3 regions of the Streptomyces sp. NRRL S-378 genome follow, and region 1 is predicted to be linked to each of the others. Evidence: predicted binding sites of a transcription regulator. Region 1 holds the regulator's gene; each other region holds the start of a gene.
The links. Region 1 encodes HrcA, which represses chaperone genes, less so after heat shock. Its sites were predicted from a motif close to TTNGCACTCNGNNNNNCNGAGTGCNAA; they were not measured.

Region 1 (7,137 bases):
ACCGACCGCAAGAAGGACCTGATCAAGACCTCGGGCGGCAAGTACGTCGCCCCGGCGGAGATCGAGGGCCAGTTCAAGGCGATCTGCCCGTACGTGTCGACCATCGTCGTGCACGGCGCCGACCGGAACTTCTGCACGGCGCTGATCGCGCTCGACGAGCCGTCGATCCTGACCTGGGCGGCCGAGAACGGGCTGGAGGGCAGGACCTACAAGGAGGTCCTGGCCGCGCCCGAGACCGACCGGCTGATCGAGACCTACGTCCAGACCCTGAACGAGGGCCTCCAGCGCTGGCAGACGGTCAAGAAGTTCCGGATCCTGCCGCGCGACCTGGACGTCGAGCACGGCGACCTCACCCCCAGCCTCAAGCTGAAGCGCCCGGTGGTCGAGCGTGAGTTCAAGCACCTGATCGACGAGATGTACGAGGGCGCCCGCGAGGCGTAGCGCCTGCCGCGGGCCGTGCGGGGCGGGGCCGTGGCCCGCCCCGCACGGCCCTCCCGGCCCTTCCGCCCGGGGCCCCGTACCCCGAAGAGCGGGGCGGAGCCCGGTGGCCGGTGCGGGATGATGGGGGTATGCCTTCCGCACTCCCCGACGGTGAACCCATGCCCGAAGACGGCTCGCTGCCGTCGCATGCCCTGGCGGGCGCGGGAGAGCGGCCGCTCGGGTTCTACCTGCACGTCCCGTACTGCGCCACGCGCTGCGGGTACTGCGACTTCAACACCTACACGGCCACCGAGCTGCGGGGCACCGGAGGCGTGCTCGCCTCCCGGGAGAACTACGCCGACACCCTGATCGACGAGGTCCGGCTCGCCCGGAAGGTGCTCGGCGACGACCCGAGGGCCGTCCGCACCGTCTTCGTCGGTGGCGGCACGCCGACCCTGCTGCCCGCCGCCGACCTGGTACGGATGCTCGCGGCGATCCGGGACGAGTTCGGCCTGGCCGACGACGCCGAGATCACGACGGAGGCCAACCCGGAGTCCGTGGACCCGGCCTACCTGGCCGAGCTGCGCGCCGGGGGCTTCAACCGGATCTCCTTCGGCATGCAGAGCGCCAAGCAGCACGTCCTGAAGGTCCTGGACCGCACCCACACCCCCGGGCGCCCCGAGGCGTGCGTGGCGGAGGCCCGCGCGGCGGGCTTCGAGCACGTCAACCTCGACCTGATCTACGGGACGCCGGGCGAGACGGACCAGGACTGGCGGGACTCCCTCGCCGCCGCCCTCGGGGCCGGCCCGGACCACGTCAGCGCCTACGCGCTGATCGTTGAGGAGGGCACGCAGCTGGCCCGCCGGATCCGTCGCGGCGAGGTTCCCATGACCGACGACGACGTCCACGCCGACCGCTACCTGATCGCGGACGAGGTCATGGCCCAGGCCGGGTACTCCTGGTACGAGGTGTCGAACTGGGCCACCTCGGAGGCCGGGCGCTGCCTCCACAACGAGCTGTACTGGCGCGGCGCCGACTGGTGGGGCGCCGGACCGGGCGCGCACTCGCACGTGGGCGGGGTGCGCTGGTGGAACGTCAAGCACCCCGGCGCCTACGCCGCCGCGCTCGCGGAGGGGCGCTCCCCGGGTGCCGGGCGTGAACTCCTCTCGGACGAGGACCGCCGCGTGGAGCGGATCCTGCTGGAGCTGCGCCTCGTGGACGGGGTCCCGCTGTCCCTGCTCGCCCCGGCCGGCCTCGCGGCGTCCCGTAAGGCCCTCTCGGACGGCCTCCTGGAGTCCGCGCCCTACGAGGCCGGGAGGGCCGTGCTGACCCTGCGCGGACGGCTGCTGGCCGACGCGGTGGTCCGCGACCTGGTCGACTGATCACCTGGTGGGGTGAATACCCGGGGATCTCTGTCCGGACTGCCTACGCTGTCCCTGGGCGGCCGCCGGCAGTACGCGGCGGATGCGGAGGACCACGACTTCGGAACCTTCGGGGGCGTCAGGCCCCACCGTCACCCGTGACGAAGTCGATGAGCTCCTCCACGCGGCCCAGCAGGGTCGGCTCCAGGTCCTTGTAGGACGTCACCCGGGACAGGATGTGCTGCCAGGCGGCCCCGGTGTTCTCCGGCCAGCCCAGGGCCCGGCAGACGCCCGTCTTCCAGTCCTGGCCGCGCGGGACCACCGGCCAGGCGGGGATGCCCAGCGCCGACGGCTTCACCGCCTGCCAGACGTCCACGTACGGGTGGCCCACCACCAGTACGTCCGGTGAGGTCGCGCCGACCGAGGCCGCGATACGGGACTCCTTGGAGCCCGGCACTAGATGGTCCACCAGCACCCCCAGCCGGGCGTCCGGAGCCGGCCCGAACTCCGCCACCACCGCGGGCAGGTCGTCGACGCCCTCCAGGTACTCGACCACCACGCCCTCGATGCGCAGGTCGTCGCCCCAGACCCGCTCCACCAGCTCGGCGTCGTGCCGGCCCTCGACGTAGATCCGGCCCGCCCGGGCCACCCGCGCCCGGGCTCCCGGGACGGCGATCGACCCCGAGGCCGTACGGGCCGGCGCCGACGGGCCCCTGGACGGTCGGACCAGGGTGACCACCGCGCCGTCCAGCAGGAAGCCCCGCGGCTCCATCGGGAACACCCGGCGCTTGCCGAAGCGGTCCTCCAGGGTCACCGTGCCCGCCTCGCAGGCCACCACCGCGCCGCAGAAGTCCGTACCCGCCACCTCGACGACCAGGTCCGGTTCGGCGGCGACGTCGGGGACGGCCTTGGGCCGCTTCCACTGCGGGGTCAGGTCGGGGGAGTACTCGCGCATCCGGCCGACACTAGGAGAGCCGAACGCGTCCCGCCTACGACACGCCGGAACGGGCCGCGAGTGTGGCGCGTTGCGCACGCACGAACTCCGCGGTGACCACCGCTCCGTGACCGGGCACGTACAAGGCGTCCTCACCGCCCAGTGACAGCAGCCGGTCCAGGGCGGCGGGCCACTGCCGGGGCATCGCGTCCGGGCCCGCCATCGGCTCACCCGACTCCTCGACCAGGTCCCCGCAGAACACCGTCTCGCGGTCGCCCGGGACGAAGACGGCCAGGTCGTGCCCGGTGTGGCCGGGCCCCACGTTGGCCAGCAGCACCTGCACCCCGCCCAGGTCCAGCGTCCACTCGCCCGACACCTGATGGCCGGGCAGCACCAGCCGCGCCACGGCCTCGGCCGCCTCCGCCTCGGCGAGCCCGTGCCGCACCGCGTCCCCCCGCAGCTCCTCGCGGTCCGCGGCGAGCAGCGCGGCCAGGCCGACCGCGCCGTACACCTCGGCCCCCGGGAAGGCGGCCGCACCCAGGATGTGATCGAAATGGCCGTGCGTGAATGCGATATGGGTCACGCTCCGGCCCGTCAGCCGCTCGGCCTCGGCCCGCACCCCGGCGCCCTCGCGCACGCACGACCCGGGGTCGATCAGGAGTACGGACTCGTCCCCCACCACCAGCCCCACCGTGCAGTCCCACACCGGCAGACGCCGTCGGCCGGCCCGTCCGGTGAGCCGTTCCCAGCCCGCCTCTTCCCATCGCACGTCCATGCCGCGACGCTACCCTGGCGGGCCTCCCTTGCCATGGTCTTACTACCCGGCCGTACACTGAGCGGGGGCTCTCTGGCACTCGAACCCACAGAGTGCCAACGAACGTCAGAACACGGCAGAACACGGCAACGGATCACGCTGGAGGTGTGCGCGATGCTCAGTGAACGCAGACTCGAAGTGCTGCGCGCCATCGTCCAGGACTACGTCGGGACGGAGGAGCCGGTCGGCTCCAAGGCGCTCACCGAGCGGCACCGACTCGGCGTCTCGCCCGCCACCGTGCGCAACGACATGGCCGTGCTGGAGGAAGAGGGCTACATCGCCCAGCCCCACACCAGCGCCGGCCGGATCCCCACCGACAAGGGCTACCGCCTCTTCGTCGACAAGCTGGCGGGGGTCAAGCCGCTGTCCACCCCCGAGCGACGGGCCATCCAGAACTTCCTCGACGGCGCCGTCGACCTCGACGACGTCGTCGGCCGCACGGTGCGGCTGCTCGCGCAGCTCACCCGGCAGGTGGCGGTCGTCCAGTACCCGAGCCTGACCCGGTCGACCGTCCGGCACGTGGAGCTGCTCTCGCTCGCCCCGGCGCGCCTGATGCTGGTACTGATCACGGACACCGGACGCGTCGAGCAGCGGCTCGTCGACTGCCCGAGCCCCTTCGGCGAGGCCTCGCTGGCGGACCTGCGGGCCCGGCTCAACAGCAGGGTCGTCGGCCGTCGCTTCACCGACGTGCCCCCGCTCGTCCAGGACCTGCCGGAGTCCTTCGAGGCGGACGACCGCGGCACGGTCTCCACCGTGCTGTCGACCCTCCTCGAAACGCTGGTGGAGGAGGCGGAGGAGCGGCTGATGATCGGCGGTACCGCCAATCTCACCCGCTTCGGACACGATTTCCCCCTGACGATCAGGCCGGTGCTGGAGGCGCTGGAGGAGCAGGTCGTGCTCCTCAAGCTGCTCGGCGAGGCCAACGAGTCGGGGATGGCCGTAAGGATCGGGCACGAGAACGCCTACGAGGGGCTCAACTCCACGTCGGTCGTCTCGGTCGGTTACGGTTCGGGCGGCGAAACGGTCGCCAAACTCGGCGTGGTCGGACCGACCCGCATGGACTACCCCGGAACGATGGGAGCGGTACGCGCAGTGGCACGTTACGTCGGACAGATCCTGGCGGAGTCGTAAGTGGCCACGGACTACTACGCCGTTCTCGGCGTGCGCCGCGACGCATCGCAGGACGAGATCAAGAAGGCCTTCCGGCGCCTCGCGCGTGAACTCCACCCGGACGTGAATCCGGACCCGAAGACGCAGGAGCGCTTCAAGGAGATCAACGCGGCCTACGAGGTGCTCTCGGACCCGCAGAAGAAGCAGGTCTACGACCTCGGCGGCGACCCGCTGTCCGCCTCCGGCGGTGGCGGCGGAGCCGGCGGCTTCGGCGCGGGCGGCTTCGGCAACTTCTCCGACATCATGGACGCCTTCTTCGGCCAGGCCTCGCAGCGCGGCCCGCGCTCGCGGACCCGGCGCGGCCAGGACGCCATGATCCGCCTCGACCTGGAGCTGGACGAGGCGGCCTTCGGGACCACCAAGGACATCCAGGTCGACACGGCCGTCGTCTGCACCACCTGCTCCGGCGAGGGTGCCGCCCCCGGCACCTCGGCGCAGACGTGTGACATGTGCCGCGGCCGCGGTGAGGTCTCGCAGGTCACCCGGTCCTTCCTGGGCCAGGTCATGACCTCGCGCCCCTGCCCGCAGTGCCAGGGCTTCGGCACCGTCGTCCCGACACCGTGCCACGAGTGCGCGGGCGACGGCCGGGTCCGCTCCCGCCGCAGCCTCACGGTCAAGATCCCGGCCGGTGTCGAGAACGGCACCCGGATCCAGCTCGCGGGCGAGGGTGAGGTCGGCCCCGGAGGCGGACCCGCCGGCGACCTCTACGTGGAGATCCACGAGCTGGCGCACCCGACCTTCCAGCGGCGCGGGGACGACCTGCACTGCACGGTGACCATCCCGATGACGGCGGCCGCGCTGGGCACCAAATGCCCGCTCGAGACGCTCGACGGGCTGGAGGAGATCGACATCCGGCCCGGCACCGGGTCGGGCCAGGCGATCCCGCTGCACGGGCGCGGCGTCACCCACCTGCGCGGCGGCGGGCGCGGCGACCTGATCGTCCACGTCGAGGTCACCACCCCGACCAAGCTGGACGCCCAGCAGGAGGAGCTGCTGCGCCAGCTGGCGAAGCTGCGCGGCGAGGAGCGGCCCATGGGCCAGTTCGCGCCGGGCCAGCAGGGCCTCTTCAGCCGTCTGAAGGACGCGTTCAACGGTCGCTGACCCAAGGGTGCGCACCGCTTCGAGCCCGGTCCGGGGAGGCCCCCGGCCGGGCTCTTCGCGTGCCCCCGGCAGCCGCCCGCGGGCCCGCCGGGAGCGGACTATGCCAGGCGAATGCGGTGATTCGGCCCCCTGGGCGGGACGTGGCACGATGCAGTCCATGTCCACCGCCGCGAACGGTCTCTCCCCCCACCCGATCGTGCAGGCTCCCATGGCGGGCGGCGCCTCCTGCCCGCCGCTCGTCGCCGCCGTGTGCGAGGCGGGCGGACTGGGCTTCCTCGCCGGCGGCTACAAGACCGCCGACGGGATGTACCAGGAGATCAAACAGGTGCGCGCCCTCACCCGGTACCGCTTCGGCGTGAACCTCTTCATGCCGCAGACCGGGCACGTCGACCCGGCCGCCGTGGAGGCGTACCGCGGGCAGCTGGCCGGCGAGGCGAGCTGGTACGAGATCTCGCTCGCCGAGGAGGACATCATCGGCACCAGCGACGACGGCTACGACGCCAAGCTCGCTATCCTCCTCGAGGACCCGGTCCCGGTGGTGTCGTTCACCTTCGGCTGTCCCGAGCCCACGGCCCTGGCCGCCCTGCGCAAGGCCGGTACGTACACCGTCGTCACGGTGACCTCCGTCGAGGAGGCCCGCAGCGCCCAGCAGGCGGGCGCCGACGCCGTCTGCGTCCAGGGCGTCGAGGCGGGCGGCCACCAGGGCACGCACCGGGACGACCCGCAGATCGACGGCACGGCGGCCGTGGGACTGCTCGCGCTGGTGGCGCAGGTGCGGGAGGCCGTGGCCCTGCCGATCATCGCCGCGGGCGGTGTCATGCGGGGCGCGCAGATCGCCGCGCTGCTGGCGGCCGGCGCGGCGGCGGCGCAGCTCGGCACGGCCTTCCTGGTGTGCCCCGAATCGGGAGCGGACCCCGTCCACAAGAAGGCACTGACCGATCCGCTCTTCGTCCGGACGGAACTGACCCGGGCCTTCTCCGGGCGGCCGGCGCGGGGGCTGGTCAACCGCTTCGTGCGGGAGCACGGCCCCTACGCCCCGGCCGCCTACCCCCAGGTGCACCACCTGACCTCGGGGCTGCGCAAGGCGGCCGCCGCGGCCGGGGACCCGCAGGGCATGGCCCTGTGGGCCGGACAGGGGCACCGGCTGGCGAGAGCGCTGCCGGCGGCGCAGCTGGTGGAGGTGCTGGCGGCCGAACTGGCCGAGGCGCAGAGCATGTTGAAGGAAAAGCAGATGAGGAGTGCGTCATGACGGCCCCGGTGTTCGTGGTCGAAGAGGTCCCCGCGGGGGCGGAGTTCGTCCTGGACGGCCCGGAGGGCCGGCACGCCGTGTCCGTGAA
Region 2 (7,137 bases), on a different contig from region 1:
CCGTCGAGCCGACCACGAAGGCGCCCGCCGAGGCCATGAGGACGCCGCACACGATCCAGCTGGTGCGCTCGGTGGCGACGTACAGCATCACCACGAAGACGCCGAAGAAGATCAGCGACGTTCCCAGGTCGCGCTCGAAGACCAGCACCAGCATCGAGAGGATCCACACGGTGATGATGGGTCCGAGCTGGCGCATCGGAGGCAGCCGCATGCCGAGGAACTTCCGGCCGGTCAGGGCGAGGGAGTCCCGGTGGACGACCAGGTAGCCGGCGAAGAAGATCGCGATCATGATCTTCACGAATTCGCCGGGCTGGATCGAGAACCCGAAGAGGATGATCCACCTCTTGGCGCCGTACGTGTCCGCGCCGAAGAACGCCGGGGCGATCAGCAGCACCAGCGCGACCGCCATCGTGATGTAGATGAACCGCTGGAGCAGCCGGTGGTCGCGCAGCAGGGCCAGTACCGCGATGCAGGCGGCGACGCCGACCACCGTCCACAGCAGCTGGCCAGGGGCGTTCGCGTCCGAGTTGTACCGCTCGATGTAGCCCTGGTCGAGCCGGTGGATCAGTACGAGCCCCAGCCCGGTCAGCAGCATGGCCAGCGGGAAGACCAGCGGGTCCGCGTAGGCCGCGAAGCGGCGCACGCCCAGGTGCCCCACCAGTGACAGCAGCGTCATGCTGATGGCGAAGTAGGCGAGGTTGGGCGGGAGCTCGCCGTTCATCGCGAGGCCCGCGGCGGCGTGCCCGAAGACGGCGATGGCGATGACGAAGGCGAGGAGCAGCGCCTCGGTGCGACGGCGGGCGCCCGCCGTCGTCAGGGGCCTCAGTCCACGCACGGGATGCCGCCACCGTCCTGGAGGGCGGACGGGGAGGGCGGGGAGGAGGGCGGGGGTGACGCCTCACGCGCCCCCGGCGTGGCGCCGGGCGCGCCGGGCGCGCCGGCCGAGACGCTCGGTGCGCCGGGGCTTGCGGAAGCCTTGGGTCCGATCTGCTCTGCAATGAGGCGCTTTATCTTCATATCATCTACGACGTTGATGTCCTCCCCGAGGTTCCGTCCGAAGCGCTCCGCGGGAAGTGTCGTGACCGCACCCTGCCGCCGGACAGGTTCTTCGCCTGCTTCGCGAACGACAGCAGGTCCCACTCCTGGTCGGTGGCCACGTCCTGTTTCGCTGCGCCGATCAGCTTGATCAGCTTGATCAGCTTCACCGGCTCGGTGAAGGTCCCGGCGGAGTTGAGCTCCTTCGTCGCGCCCGCGGGGGATGCCTGCTGCCGCTTCGTACGGCCGGGGTGTTGTTCGGGCGGAGCCGTGGCGTGGGGTGGGGGCACGGCGGAGTGTCCCCGCAGGACGAGCGCGCAACCCAGCCCGTCTGCCCACCGCAAGGCCGCACGCGCCGAGCCGAGGAGACGCTCCGCCGGGGCGCCCCCCCACACCGCACATCACCGCCCCGCAGGAACCGTGGCCACCCTCGGCGGGAGCCGGTCGGCAGCGGACCCGGACAGGACACCGCGGCCGAGAATTGGCACTCCGCTTGACCGAGTGCTAATCGCCGGAATAGTCTCGCACCTGGCACTCACCCCCGGTGAGTGCCAACACAGCGACAGGCAGGTCCGGCACCCGCGACGACGGATCGACCTGGTCGCCACCTCAGACAGTTAACCCCGGATCTCCGAAGGGGGAGGTCGGACAGTGACGACCGCCAGCTCCAAGGTTGCCATCAAGCCGCTTGAGGACCGCATTGTGGTCCAGCCGCTCGACGCCGAGCAGACCACGGCCTCCGGCCTGGTCATCCCGGACACCGCGAAGGAGAAGCCCCAGGAGGGCGTCGTCCTCGCGGTCGGTCCGGGTCGCTTCGAGGACGGCCAGCGTCTCCCGCTGGACGTCACCGTTGGCGACATCGTGCTGTACAGCAAGTACGGCGGCACCGAAGTGAAGTACAGCGGCGAGGAGTACCTCGTCCTCTCGGCTCGCGACGTGCTCGCGATCGTCGAGAAGTAATTTCGCTTCACAGCACTGCTTTGAGCTGCGCCCCTGGTCACCCCGCTGATTGCCGGGCGGCGAGGGGCGCAGCCCGTTAAACCGAGTTTTCGAGAGGGCTGAACCGCTCCCATGGCGAAGATCCTGAAGTTCGACGAGGACGCCCGTCGCGCCCTCGAGCGCGGCGTCAACAAGCTTGCCGACACGGTCAAGGTGACGATCGGCCCCAAGGGCCGCAACGTCGTCATCGACAAGAAGTTCGGCGCCCCCACCATCACCAACGACGGTGTCACCATCGCCCGCGAGGTCGAGCTGGACGACCCGTACGAGAACCTGGGCGCGCAGCTCGTGAAGGAGGTGGCGACCAAGACCAACGACATCGCGGGTGACGGCACCACCACCGCCACCGTGCTGGCCCAGGCGCTGGTCCGCGAGGGTCTGCGCAACGTCGCCGCCGGCGCTTCCCCGGCCGCCCTGAAGAAGGGCATCGACGCCGCGGTCAAGGCCGTGTCCGAGGACCTCCTCGCGACCGCCCGCCCGATCGAGGACAAGTCCGACATCGCCGCCGTGGCCGCGCTCTCCGCGCAGGACGCCCAGGTCGGCGAGCTCATCGCCGAGGCGATGGACAAGGTCGGCAAGGACGGTGTCATCACCGTCGAGGAGTCCAACACCTTCGGCCTGGAGCTGGAGTTCACCGAGGGCATGGCCTTCGACAAGGGCTACCTCTCCCCGTACATGGTCTCCGACCAGGAGCGTATGGAGGCCGTCCTCGACGACCCGTACATCCTGATCAACCAGGGCAAGATCTCCTCGATCCAGGACCTCCTGCCGCTGCTGGAGAAGGTCATCCAGGCCGGTGGCTCCAAGCCGCTGCTGATCATCGCCGAGGACGTCGAGGGCGAGGCGCTCTCCACCCTCGTCGTCAACAAGATCCGCGGCACCTTCAACGCGGTGGCCGTCAAGGCCCCGGGCTTCGGTGACCGTCGCAAGGCGATGCTGCAGGACATGGCCACCCTCACCGGTGCCACCGTCATCGCCGAGGAGGTCGGTCTCAAGCTCGACCAGGCCGGTCTGGACGTGCTGGGCTCCGCCCGCCGCGTGACCATCTCCAAGGACGACACCACCATCGTCGACGGCGCGGGCAGCTCCGACGAGGTCCTCGGCCGCGTGAACCAGATCAAGGCCGAGATCGAGGCCACGGACTCGGACTGGGACCGCGAGAAGCTGCAGGAGCGCCTGGCGAAGCTCGCCGGCGGCGTCTGCGTCATCAAGGTCGGCGCCGCCACCGAGGTGGAGCTCAAGGAGAAGAAGCACCGTCTCGAGGACGCCATCTCCGCGACCCGCGCCGCGGTCGAGGAGGGCATCGTCTCCGGCGGTGGCTCCGCGCTCGTCCACGCCGTCAAGGTCCTCGAGGGCAACCTCGGCCTGTCGGGCGACGAGGCCACCGGTGTCGCGGTCGTGCGCCGCGCCGCCGTCGAGCCGCTGCGCTGGATCGCCGAGAACGCGGGCCTCGAGGGCTACGTCATCACCTCGAAGGTCTCCGAGCTCGACAAGGGCCAGGGCTTCAACGCCGCCACCGGCGAGTACGGCGACCTGGTCAAGGCCGGCGTCATCGACCCGGTGAAGGTCACCCGTTCCGCGCTGGAGAACGCCGCCTCCATCGCCTCCCTGCTGCTCACGACCGAGACCCTGGTCGTCGAGAAGCCGGCGGAGGACGAGGGCGACGCCGGTCACGGCCACGGTCACGGCCACAGCCACTGATCGCGTTCCACGTCGAAGGCCCCGTTCCGCAGTCGCGGAGCGGGGCCTTCCCCGTGTTCGGGTCTCAGGTTCCGTAGGGCATTCCGGTCCCGCCCATCTGGCGTTGCAGGGCCCCGGGGTTGTAGTGCCACCAGCCCTCGATGATCTCTCCGTTCGCGCACCGGAAGGTCGTGGTCCCGGACATCTCGTACGTCTTGCCGGTCGGTGCGACCCCCATGAACTCGCCCTTGTGGGTGCCGCGCCAGTTCCACACCGTCGTGACCATGTCGCCCTCGGCCACCTGGGCCACCGGCTCGAAGGTCATGTCGAAGCTCGCGCGCCACATCTCCATGTCGGAGCGCATGCCCTCGCGCCCGACGACGGTGGGCTCCTCCTTGCTGGCGTCGTGGTCGATGTAGTTCGTCGCGAAGCACTCGTCGAGGACGCTCATGTCGCCGGCCATGGCGGCTTCCTGGAACACCCGGTTGCAGAGCTGTTTGTTGAGGTGCTCGTCGCGGACCACGTCGAGGTTCATGAACGTCGGCATTCCCTCGCAGAGGGCCACCATCTCCTGGAACATGCGGTCCGTCTCGGGCAGCTGAGAGTTCTTCATCGCCTCCTCGTACGAGGAGAATTCCACCATGTCCACGTAGTGGTTCCGGGCCTCGCGGTCCTGGCCGATCATCGTGTGCGTGGCGGTGCGCCTGCCGCTGCTCTGTTCCGCCCAGCGGTCTATGAGCGCGTTCATCTCATCGAACCGCGTGGTTTCATAATCGATCACTTGTACGAATGTCATCGCGTCGCCTCCCGCTGGAGATGGGAACATGTCCATTTTAGGGAGATTTGGCCCGTTTGGCGGCTTCGGTGGGGCCCCGTCAGGGCCTTACCGGCGGGTCACGAACGCTACTGCGGCCCGTACTTGCGGCCCGTGCGCGAGGACACCCCGCCCAGCAGCCCGCGCGGGGTCAGCTTCACCACGCCCATCAGGGCCTTGTACCGCGGGTCCGGGATCGACACCGTCTTACCGCGCGCCAGGTCGGCCAGGGCCGCCGCCACCAGCTTGTCGGCGTCCAGCCACATCCAGCCGGGGATGTTGTCCGTGCCCATGCCGGCGCGCTGGTGGAACTCCGTCCGTACGAAGCCGGGGCACAGGGCCATCAGCCGGACCCCGGACCCCGCCATGTCCCGCGCCGCACCCTGGGTGAACTGCACGACCCAGGCCTTGCTGGCCCCGTACGTACCCCGGGGTACGAAGGCGGCCACCGAGGCCACGTTGATCACGCCGCCGCGGCCGCGCGAGCGCATCGACTCCGAGGCCGCCGAGGTCAGCCGCAGCACCGCCTCGACGTGCACCTTCAGCATGGTCAGCTCGTCGGCCATGGAGACCTCGAGGTAGCGGCCCTTGTTGCCGAAGCCGGCGTTGTTGACCAGCAGGTCCACGGGGTGCGTGCGGTCGCCGAGGCGCTTCTCGACCGCCGCGATGCCCGCCTCGGTGGAGAGGTCGGCGGCCAGTGCCTCGGCCTCGATGCCGTGCCGGTCGTGCAGCTCGGTGGCCTGCTCGCCGAGCCGCTTCGTGTCGCGTGCGACCAGCACCAGGTTGTGGCCCTGGGCGGCGAGTTTGCGTGCGAAGGCGGCGCCGATGCCCGCCGTGGATCCCGTAATCAGCGCAGTCGTCATAGGCGCAACCTAGCCGCCCCGGACGACAGCGCTAACGCGCCCCGGCCCCGGCCCCGTACTTCTCCACGTACTGGCGGACGGTCTCGTGCGCCTCCGGCTCCATCGCCGCGCCCGCGGCGAGGGTGCGCGGCAGCAGGGTGCGCTCGGTGGTGAAGGCGCGGAACCACAGCTGCACCGTCACGTCGTGGTCCGGCCGGTGGATGATCTCGATGGAGTCGCCGGGGGAGACCGAGCCCTCCTGGATCACCCGCAGGTACGCGCCCGGCCGGGCCTCCCGGGTGAACCGCTTCACCCAGCCCGCCTCGCCCAGCGCCCCCTGGAAGGTGCGGCACGGGATGCGCGCCGAGGCCACTTCCAGGACGAGGTCCGCGCCGACCCGCCAGCGGTCGCCGAGCCGTGCGGCGTTCAGGTCGATGCCGGAGGTCGTGAAGTTCTCGCCGAAGAGCCCGCCGGGCAGCTCGCGGCCCAGCTCCTGCTCCCACAGGTCGAGGTCCTCGCGGGCGTACGCGTAGACGGCCTGGTGGTCGCCGCCGTGGTGGCGGCGGTTGCAGATGGCGTCGCCCTCCAGACCGCTGCCCAGGCCGGTGGCCTTGTCGCCGGGGGCGAAGACGCGGACCGGCCCGGGGACGGGACGCTTGCCGATGCCCGTCACCCCGCTCTCCGCGTCGGTGTGCTCGGAAGGCGTGGCGGTGCCGACGTTCACGGAGATCAGATGCATGGGGCCCATGAGCACAGGCTAACCGCGCGGCCCCAAAGCGTCACGGGGGTATTCGCGCAGCGATGAAAGAGGGGCTTATGCTCGAAGGGTGATCGAGGCACGTCATCTCCGGGTACTGCGCGCCGTCGCCGGGACCGGGTCCTTCTCCGCCGCCGCGCGCGAACTCGGCTGCACCCAGCCCGCCGTCTCCCAGCAGATGAAGGCGCTGGAACAGTCGGCCGGCACCCCGCTGCTCATCCGCACCGGCCGCGAGATGCGGCTGACGCAGGCGGGCGAGGCCCTGGTGCGGCACGCCGCCGGGATCCTGGCCGGGCTGACGGCCGCCGAGGAGGAGGTCGCGGCCATCGCCGGGCTGCGCGCCGGCCGGGTGCGGCTCGTGTCCTTCCCCAGCGGCAGCTCCACCCTGGTGCCGACCGCGCTCGCGGCGATGCGTGCCGAGCACCCGGGCACCCGTATCTCGCTGGTCGAGGCCGAGCCGCCGCGGTCGGTGGAGATGCTGCGCGAGGGCGACTGTGATCTGGCACTGGCCTTCCGCTACGGCGGGGCGGCCGGGTCGGCGGCCGAGTGGGAGGACCTCGTGGTGCGGCCGCTGCTGACCGACCGGCTCGTGGGGCTGGTCCCGGAGGGACACGCGCTGGCCGGGGCGGAGCGCGTGGGCATGGCGGAACTGGCGGACGAGCCCTGGATCGCGGGCTGCCCGCGCTGCCGCCGCCATCTGGTGGAGGTGTGCGAGGACGCGGGCTTCACCCCGCGCATCGACTTCGCCACCGACGACTACCCGGCGGTGGTCGGCCTGGTGGGCGCGGGGCTGGGCGTCGCGGTGCTGCCGGAGCTCGCGGTGGAGTCCGTACGGGCCAAGGGCGTCAGCACGCTCGTCGTGGAGCCGGCCGTCGAGCGGGAGGTCGTGGCGCTGACCCTGCCCGACCTGGCCCGGGTGCCGGCCGTGGCCGCGACCCTGGCCGAGCTGGAGCGGGCGGCCGCGCGCTGACCGTACGCGCGGGGTGCGCGTACGGCCGAACGCGTGAAAC
Region 3 (7,137 bases), on a different contig from region 1:
CCGGTCGCCTCGTCACCCTCGAGCTCCAGCTTCTCGAAGACCGCGGAGGCCTGCAGCAGGGCCACGCCACCACCGGCGACGATGCCCTCCTCGACGGCCGCCTTCGCGTTGCGAACGGCGTCCTCGATGCGGTGCTTGCGCTCCTTGAGCTCGACCTCGGTCGCGGCACCGGCCTTGATGACGGCCACGCCGCCGGCCAGCTTCGCGAGGCGCTCCTGGAGCTTCTCGCGGTCGTAGTCCGAGTCGGAGTTCTCGATCTCGGCGCGGATCTGGTTCACGCGACCGGCGACCTGGTCGCTGTCACCGGCACCGTCGACGATGGTCGTCTCGTCCTTGGTGATGACGACCTTGCGGGCGCGGCCGAGCAGGTCGAGACCGGCGTTCTCCAGCTTGAGGCCGACCTCCTCGGAGATGACCGTGCCACCGGTGAGGATGGCGATGTCACCGAGCATGGCCTTGCGACGGTCGCCGAAGCCCGGGGCCTTGACGGCGACGGACTTGAAGGTGCCGCGGATCTTGTTGACGACCAGGGTCGACAGGGCCTCGCCCTCGACGTCCTCGGCGATGATCAGCAGCGGCTTTCCGGACTGCATGACCTTCTCCAGGAGCGGCAGCAGGTCCTTGACCGAGCCGATCTTGGAGTTGACGATCAGGATGTACGGGTCGTCGAGGGACGACTCCATGCGCTCCATGTCGGTGGCGAAGTACGCCGAGATGTAGCCCTTGTCGAAGCGCATGCCCTCGGTGAGCTCCAGCTCCAGACCGAAGGTCTGGGACTCCTCGACGGTGATGACGCCTTCCTTGCCGACCTTGTCCATGGCCTCGGCGATGAGCTCGCCGATCTGGGTGTCGGCGGCGGAGATGGAGGCCGTGGAAGCGATCTGCTCCTTGGTCTCGACATCCTTGGCCTGGGCGAGCAGGGCGGCGGAGACGGCCTCGACGGCCTTCTCGATACCACGCTTGAGGGCCATCGGGTTGGCACCGGCAGCCACGTTGCGCAGGCCCTCGCGCACGAGCGCCTGGGCCAGGACGGTGGCGGTGGTCGTACCGTCGCCGGCGACGTCGTCCGTCTTCTTGGCGACTTCCTTGACCAGCTCGGCGCCGATCTTCTCGTACGGGTCCTCGAGCTCGATCTCCTTGGCGATGGAGACACCATCGTTGGTGATCGTGGGGGCGCCCCACTTCTTCTCAAGGACGACGTTGCGACCCTTGGGGCCAAGGGTGACCTTGACGGCGTCGGCGAGCTGGTTCATCCCACGCTCGAGGCCGCGACGGGCCTCCTCGTCGAACGCAATGATCTTGGCCATCTGAAGTGGTCCTCCCGGACAGCGGTGGATTGCTCCCAGGACCGCGCCCGCGCCCGCGACGGACGGCCTGCGTGCCCGGCGGTTCCTTCCCACCGGACCCTGCGGGCCTCACCGACCCGGTCCTCGTTTCAGTAGCACTCTCACTCGTAGAGTGCTAACGCCAATGATTAGCACTCGACCCCCTCGAGTGCAAGCGGCTCCAGAGAGAACGCAGGCAGACGGGGCGCAGACGCGAGGGGCCCACATCCCGTGTCCGGGATGTGGGCCCCTCGTAGGTCTTCCGGGGTCTTCGACGGAAGACCGAGCGTCGGTGGTCGAGGCTCCGGGACTAGCCGAGCGCGAGCTTGACCATGTCCGCCTGCGGACCCTTCTGGCCCTGCGAGATCTCGAACTCGACCCGCTGACCCTCTTCAAGGGTGCGGTACCCGTCCATCTGGATGGCGCTGTAGTGGACGAACACATCCGCACCACCGTCGACCGCGATGAAGCCGTAGCCCTTCTCCGCGTTGAACCACTTGACGGTGCCCTGAGCCATGCCTAACTCCCCTATTACTGGCCCTTGCGCGGGAACGCACTTCGCGTTACCGGGTCAGAACTTGCGTCGGAACGCTTCGACCGAGGCTGAATGTATCTGCGCGAGTGCTGTCTGCAACAGGTCAATCCGACGAGAAATCTGGACACCGAGAAACATTGAAATAGAGTGAAAATTTGGCATGTTCCAGGGCAACTCGGGCCTGACATATCTCGCCAAAGCCCCATACCGCACCCGCACATTGACCCGATGTCGACCCTCACGCGACCCGTTCATATGCGGCGGGCAAGTCCAGCGGAGGGGACTTCCCCAACTGTACCGTGCCCAATCAAACAGAATTACCCCCTCCGCTTTTAGCGGAGGGGGTAATTACGGTTTACCGGGTGGGTCAGCAGCCGCCCGCGACGGCCGGAATGATCGAGACGCCGGCGCCGTCCGGCGTGACCGCCTCCAGTCCGCCCTCGAAGCGCACGTCGTCGTCGTTGACGTAGACGTTCACGAAGCGGCGGAGCTTGCCCTGGTCGTCCAGGACGCGCGCGGCGATGCCCGGGTGGTTCTTCTCCAGGGACTCGATGACCTCGGCGAGGGTCGCGCCCTCGGCCGGGACCTCGGCCTGACCGCCGGTGTAGGTGCGCAGGATGGTGGGGATGCGGACGTTGACGCTCATGGCGCTACTGCCTTTCCGGTAGTACGTGGAGGGTGGTCAGGCCAGGCCGGCGGCGCGGAACGCGTCCAGGCTGGGGCGGATGGTGGCGGTCTGCCCGCTGTCCGCGGCCACCGCCTCCAGGGTCTTGAGGCCGTCACCGGTGTTGAGGACGACAGTGGTCAGCGCCGGGTCGAGCTGTCCGTTCTCGATGAGCTTCTTCGTCACGCCGACGGTCACGCCGCCCGCGGTCTCGGCGAAGATGCCCTCGGTCTGCGCAAGGATCTTGATGGCCTCGACGACCTGCTCGTCGGTCACGTCCTCGACGAAACCGCCGGTGCGGCGCGCGATGTCCAGGACGTACGGGCCGTCCGCCGGGTTGCCGATCGCGAGGGACTTGGCGATGGTGTTCGGCTTCTGCGGGCGGACCACGTCGTGGCCGGCCTTGAAGGCGGTCGACACCGGGGAGCAGCCCTCGGCCTGGGCGCCGAAGATCTTGTACGGCTTGTCCTCGACGAGGCCGAGCCTGATGAGCTCCTGCAGACCCTTGTCGATCTTCGTGAGCTGCGAGCCGGACGCGATCGGGATGACGATCTGGTCGGGCAGCTGCCAGCCGAGCTGCTCGCAGATCTCGTACGCCAGCGTCTTGGAGCCCTCGCCGTAGTACGGGCGGAGGTTGACGTTGACGAAGCCCCAGCCCTCGCCCAGCGGGTCGCCGATGAGCTCGGAGCAGAAGCGGTTGACGTCGTCGTAGTTGCCCTCGATGCCGACCAGGTCGCCGCCGTACACACCGGCCATGACGACCTTGCCCTGCTCCAGGTCGTGCGGGATGAACACGCAGGAGCGGAAGCCGGCCCGGGCGGCCGCGGCGCCGACGGCGCCGGCCAGGTTGCCGGTGGAGGAGCAGGACAGGGTGGTGAAGCCGAAGGCGCGGGCGGCCTCGACGGCGATGGCCACGACGCGGTCCTTGAAGGAGTGCGTCGGGTTGCCGGAGTCGTCCTTGACGTACAGCTTGCCGGTGATGCCCAGCTCCTTGGCCAGGTTGGCCGCGTCGACGAGCTTGGTGAAGCCGGGGTTCAGGCTGGGCTTGGCGGCCACGTCGGCGGGGACGGGCAGCAGCGGGGCGTAGCGCCAGATGTTGTTCGGGCCGGCCTCGATCGCGGCGCGCAGGGCCTCCGGGTCACCGGTCGGCAGCTCGTAGGCGACTTCCAGAGGTCCGAAGCACTCGGCGCACGCGAAGATGGGACCGAGCTCGAAGCGGGTACCGCACTCGCGACAGGAAAGGCCCGTGGCAGGTCCGAGATCGACAGAGGTGGCGACAGTCTGTGCAGCCATGATGGCGAGGCCCTTTCTCCTCATCTTCCCCATGGCGCATTTCGCCATGAGACGGAATTGGCACCTTCCCTAGCCGGGGACCTCGTCGACGAGCGCTGCTGCGCGATCGCGAGAACCGACTGGAGGGTTGCCGGGGCTTCAACGGGCCGTGTCCCTCTGCCCCTCTGGATGAGCGGTATGGCACCGGCACACGCGCTCTGTGGCGCGCCGGTGCGTTTGTACGCGGGGACCCCGGCATGCGGTGGTCCTTCGCGTTGTTCAAGACTGTAACCGAAGGGACGGGCGGTTGAGACAGCCGTCCGAACCGCGAGATGGATCACATAAACGGCCATAACGCCGACGAGCAGGGAGTGCTGAGGGTGCTGGAAGAGGTGGAGCGCTGGCTGGCCGACCGCTCCTGGTCCGCCGCCGACCGACCGCTCGACCAGCTGCTCGACCTCAAACGGGCGGCCGGGACCACGGTCAGCGTGGTGCTGCCCGCGCTGGACGAGGAGGCGACGGTCGGCGCGATCGTCGAGGTCATCCGGCGTCAGCTGATCGAGGGACTGCCGGTCCCGCTCGTGGACGAGCTGGTCGTGGTCGACTCGGGCTCGGCCGACCGGACCGCCGAGATCGCGGCGAAGGCCGGCGCCCGGGTGGTGCACCGCGACGAGATCCTGCCGAGGATCCCGGCACTGCCCGGCAAGGGCGAGGTGCTGTGGCGCTCGCTGCTGGCCACCACCGGCGACATCGTCTGCTTCGTCGACGCCGACCTGCGGGACTTCTCGGCCTCCTTCGTCTCCGGGATCGTGGGCCCGCTGCTCACCGACCCCGGCGTGCAGTTCGTCAAGGCGATGTACGACCGGCCGCTGGGTGACGCCCCCGGCCAGGGCGGACGGGTCACGGAGCTGGTCGCCCGCCCGCTGCTGAACCTGCACTGGCCGCAACTGGCCGGCTTCGTCCAGCCGCTGGGCGGCGAGTACGCCGTACGGCGGTCCCTGCTGGAGCGGCTGCCGTTCCCGGTGGGCTACGGGGTGGAGCTGGGCCTGCTGGTCGACGCGCTGCACACGGTCGGACTGGACGCGCTGGCCCAGGTGGACGTGGGCGTGCGGCTCCACCGCCACCAGGGCGGACAGGCACTGGGCCGGATGGCCGCGGCGATCTACCGCACGGCCCAGGTACGGCTCTCGCGCGGACACCTCGTACGGCCGGAGCTGACGCAGTTCGAGCGGGGCCCGGAGGGCTTCGTGCCGCGCACGTACCCGGTGGACACCGAGGAGCGGCCGCCGATGCTGGGCGTGCAGGAGTACGGCCGGCGCCACGTGGCGTGACCGTGTCCGTACGTTTGAGCAGGCGCGGACCGGGCTAGGTTCGGCGCATGGCTTCTCAGGTACTCGTCGCGGCGAACCGCGGCCCGCTCTCCTACGCCCTCTCCGACGACGGGACGCTCAGCGCCCGGCGCGGCGGCGGTGGTCTCGTCTCCGGACTCTCGGCGGCCCTCGCGGAGCAGCCGGGGGCGCTGTGGGTCTGCGCGGCGCTGTCGGACGCGGACCGGGAGGCGGTCCGCCGGGACGTCTCCGAGCCGGGCGTCCGGATGCTGGACATCGATCCCACGATGTACGACGACGCGTACAACGGCATCGCGAATTCGGTGCTGTGGTTCACCCACCACCACCTGTACGACGTGCCGCGGGAGCCGGTCTTCGACGCGGAGTTCCGGCGCCAGTGGGGCAGTTACGTCGGGTACAACGAGGCCTTCGCCCGCGCCCTGGCCGAGGAGGCCGAGGAGGGCGCCCGCGTGCTGGTGCAGGACTACCACCTGGCGCTGGTCCCGGGGCAGTTGCGGGAACTGCGGCCGGACCTGCGGATCGCGCACTTCACGCACACGCCGTGGGCGTCGCGGGAGTTCCTGGACATGCTCCCGGCCGACATCAGGAGCCAGCTGGTGTGGGGGATGCTCGGGGCCGACCGGCTGGGGTTTCACACGTCGGCCTGGGCGGCCAACTTCGTCTCCGGCGCCACCCTCGACGACGCGGGCGGCATCGCGGGCAGCTTCTTCCCCCGGGAGGGAGCGGCCGGGGTGCACCACCGGCGGATGACCGCGGACGGCGGTTACGGACAGAAGCGCTTCACCGAGGTGGCGCAGTACCCGCTGGGCGTGGACGCGGACGAGCTGCGGGCGCTCGCGCACCGGCCGGAGGTGGACGGGAAACTGGCGGAGCTGCGGGCGGAGGTCGGTGACCGCAAGACGATCGCCCGGGTGGACCGGACGGAGCTGTCGAAGAACATCCTGCGGGGTCTGCTGGCCTACCGGGAGCTGCTGACGGTCCACCCCGAGTGGCGCGGCCGCGTGGTGCACATGGCCTCGGCGTACCCGTCGCGGCAGGACCTGAAGGTGTACCGGGACTACACGGCGGCCGTCTCGGAGCTGGCCGCCCAGATCAACGCGGAGTTCGGCACGGAGGACTGGCAGCCGGTGCTGGTGTCGGTGAAGGACGACTTCGCGCGGTCACTGGCGGTCTACCGGATGGCGGACGTGGCGCTGGTGAACCCGGTGCGGGACGGGATGAACCTGGTGGCCAAGGAGATCCCGGTCGTGTCGGAGGCGGGCTGCGCGATGGTGCTGTCCACGGGGGCGGGGGCGTACGAGGAGTTCCGCCGGGACGCGCTCACGGTGAACCCGTACGACGTGTCGGCGACGGCGGAGGCGTTGCACGCGGCGCTGTCCATGCCGGACGCCGAGCGGGCGGACCGCACCAAGCGCCTGGCGGCGGCCGCGACGGCCCTCCCGCCGGCGGCCTGGTTCGAGGCCCAGCTGGCATCCCTGGCCTGACCCGCTGCCGCGCTCTGCCCGGACCCGGTCCTCAAACGCCGCACGGCTGAAAATCCGGCCTCGTCGGCGTGTGAGGCGCGGGTCCCGGGGCGGCGCGCCCGCAGCGGCGGCGCGCCCGCAAGCGTCTTCAGCCCCGCAGGGCTGCGGCCAGGGCCGCGAGGAAGGCGGCGACCGTGCCCGGGCCGGGGAGGACCAGGTCGGCCCGGGCGGCGAGCTCGGGAACCTCCGCCGAGCCGCTGCACACCAGCAGTCCCGGCAGCCCGTCGGCCCTGCGCTTCTCGACGGCCGAGTACGCGGCGAGGTCGCCCAGGTCGTCCCCGGCGTACAGCACCGTCTCCGCGTCCCGCTCCGCCAGGAACTCCGTCAGTGCCACGCCCTTGTCCATGCCCGGGGGCCGCAGCTCCAGCACGGCCCGCCCCGGCTCGACCATCAGCCCGTGCCGGGCGGCCAGGTCCGTCAGGGGCTCCCGCAGCGCCGCGAAGGCCGCCGCCGGGTCCTCGGCCCGCCG

Region 2: the regulator HrcA is predicted to act here: its motif matches at 1,517-1,543, upstream of groES (co-chaperone GroES).
Region 3: the regulator HrcA is predicted to act here: its motif matches at 1,439-1,465, upstream of groL (chaperonin GroEL).

The regions. Positions count from the first base shown of each region.
Region 1 covers NZ_JOBX01000003.1:145,900-153,036, reverse strand. Annotated here, with positions in the region: gene IH80_RS0103850 (AMP-dependent synthetase/ligase) at 1-441, shown strand, start outside; gene hemW (radical SAM family heme chaperone HemW) at 570-1,802, shown strand; gene IH80_RS0103840 (DUF3097 domain-containing protein) at 1,921-2,736, opposite strand; gene IH80_RS0103835 (MBL fold metallo-hydrolase) at 2,771-3,490, opposite strand; gene hrcA (heat-inducible transcriptional repressor HrcA) at 3,644-4,660, shown strand; gene dnaJ (molecular chaperone DnaJ) at 4,661-5,800, shown strand; gene IH80_RS0103820 (nitronate monooxygenase) at 5,958-7,049, shown strand; gene IH80_RS0103815 (16S rRNA (uracil(1498)-N(3))-methyltransferase) at 7,046-7,137, shown strand, end outside.
Region 2 covers NZ_JOBX01000018.1:578-7,714, forward strand. Annotated here, with positions in the region: gene IH80_RS0115540 (FtsW/RodA/SpoVE family cell cycle protein) at 1-835, opposite strand, end outside; gene IH80_RS40865 (hypothetical protein) at 1,023-1,325, opposite strand; gene groES (co-chaperone GroES) at 1,687-1,995, shown strand; gene groL (chaperonin GroEL) at 2,107-3,735, shown strand; gene IH80_RS0115560 (ester cyclase) at 3,800-4,510, opposite strand; gene IH80_RS0115565 (SDR family NAD(P)-dependent oxidoreductase) at 4,618-5,391, opposite strand; gene IH80_RS0115570 (MOSC domain-containing protein) at 5,423-6,109, opposite strand; gene IH80_RS0115575 (LysR family transcriptional regulator) at 6,198-7,097, shown strand.
Region 3 covers NZ_JOBX01000024.1:154,823-161,959, forward strand. Annotated here, with positions in the region: gene groL (chaperonin GroEL) at 1-1,307, opposite strand, end outside; gene IH80_RS0118980 (cold-shock protein) at 1,636-1,842, opposite strand; gene IH80_RS0118985 (MoaD/ThiS family protein) at 2,228-2,506, opposite strand; gene thrC (threonine synthase) at 2,543-3,841, opposite strand; SAM riboswitch class I at 3,835-3,992, opposite strand; gene IH80_RS0118995 (glucosyl-3-phosphoglycerate synthase) at 4,177-5,127, shown strand; gene IH80_RS0119000 (alpha,alpha-trehalose-phosphate synthase (UDP-forming)) at 5,175-6,629, shown strand; gene otsB (trehalose-phosphatase) at 6,757-7,137, opposite strand, start outside.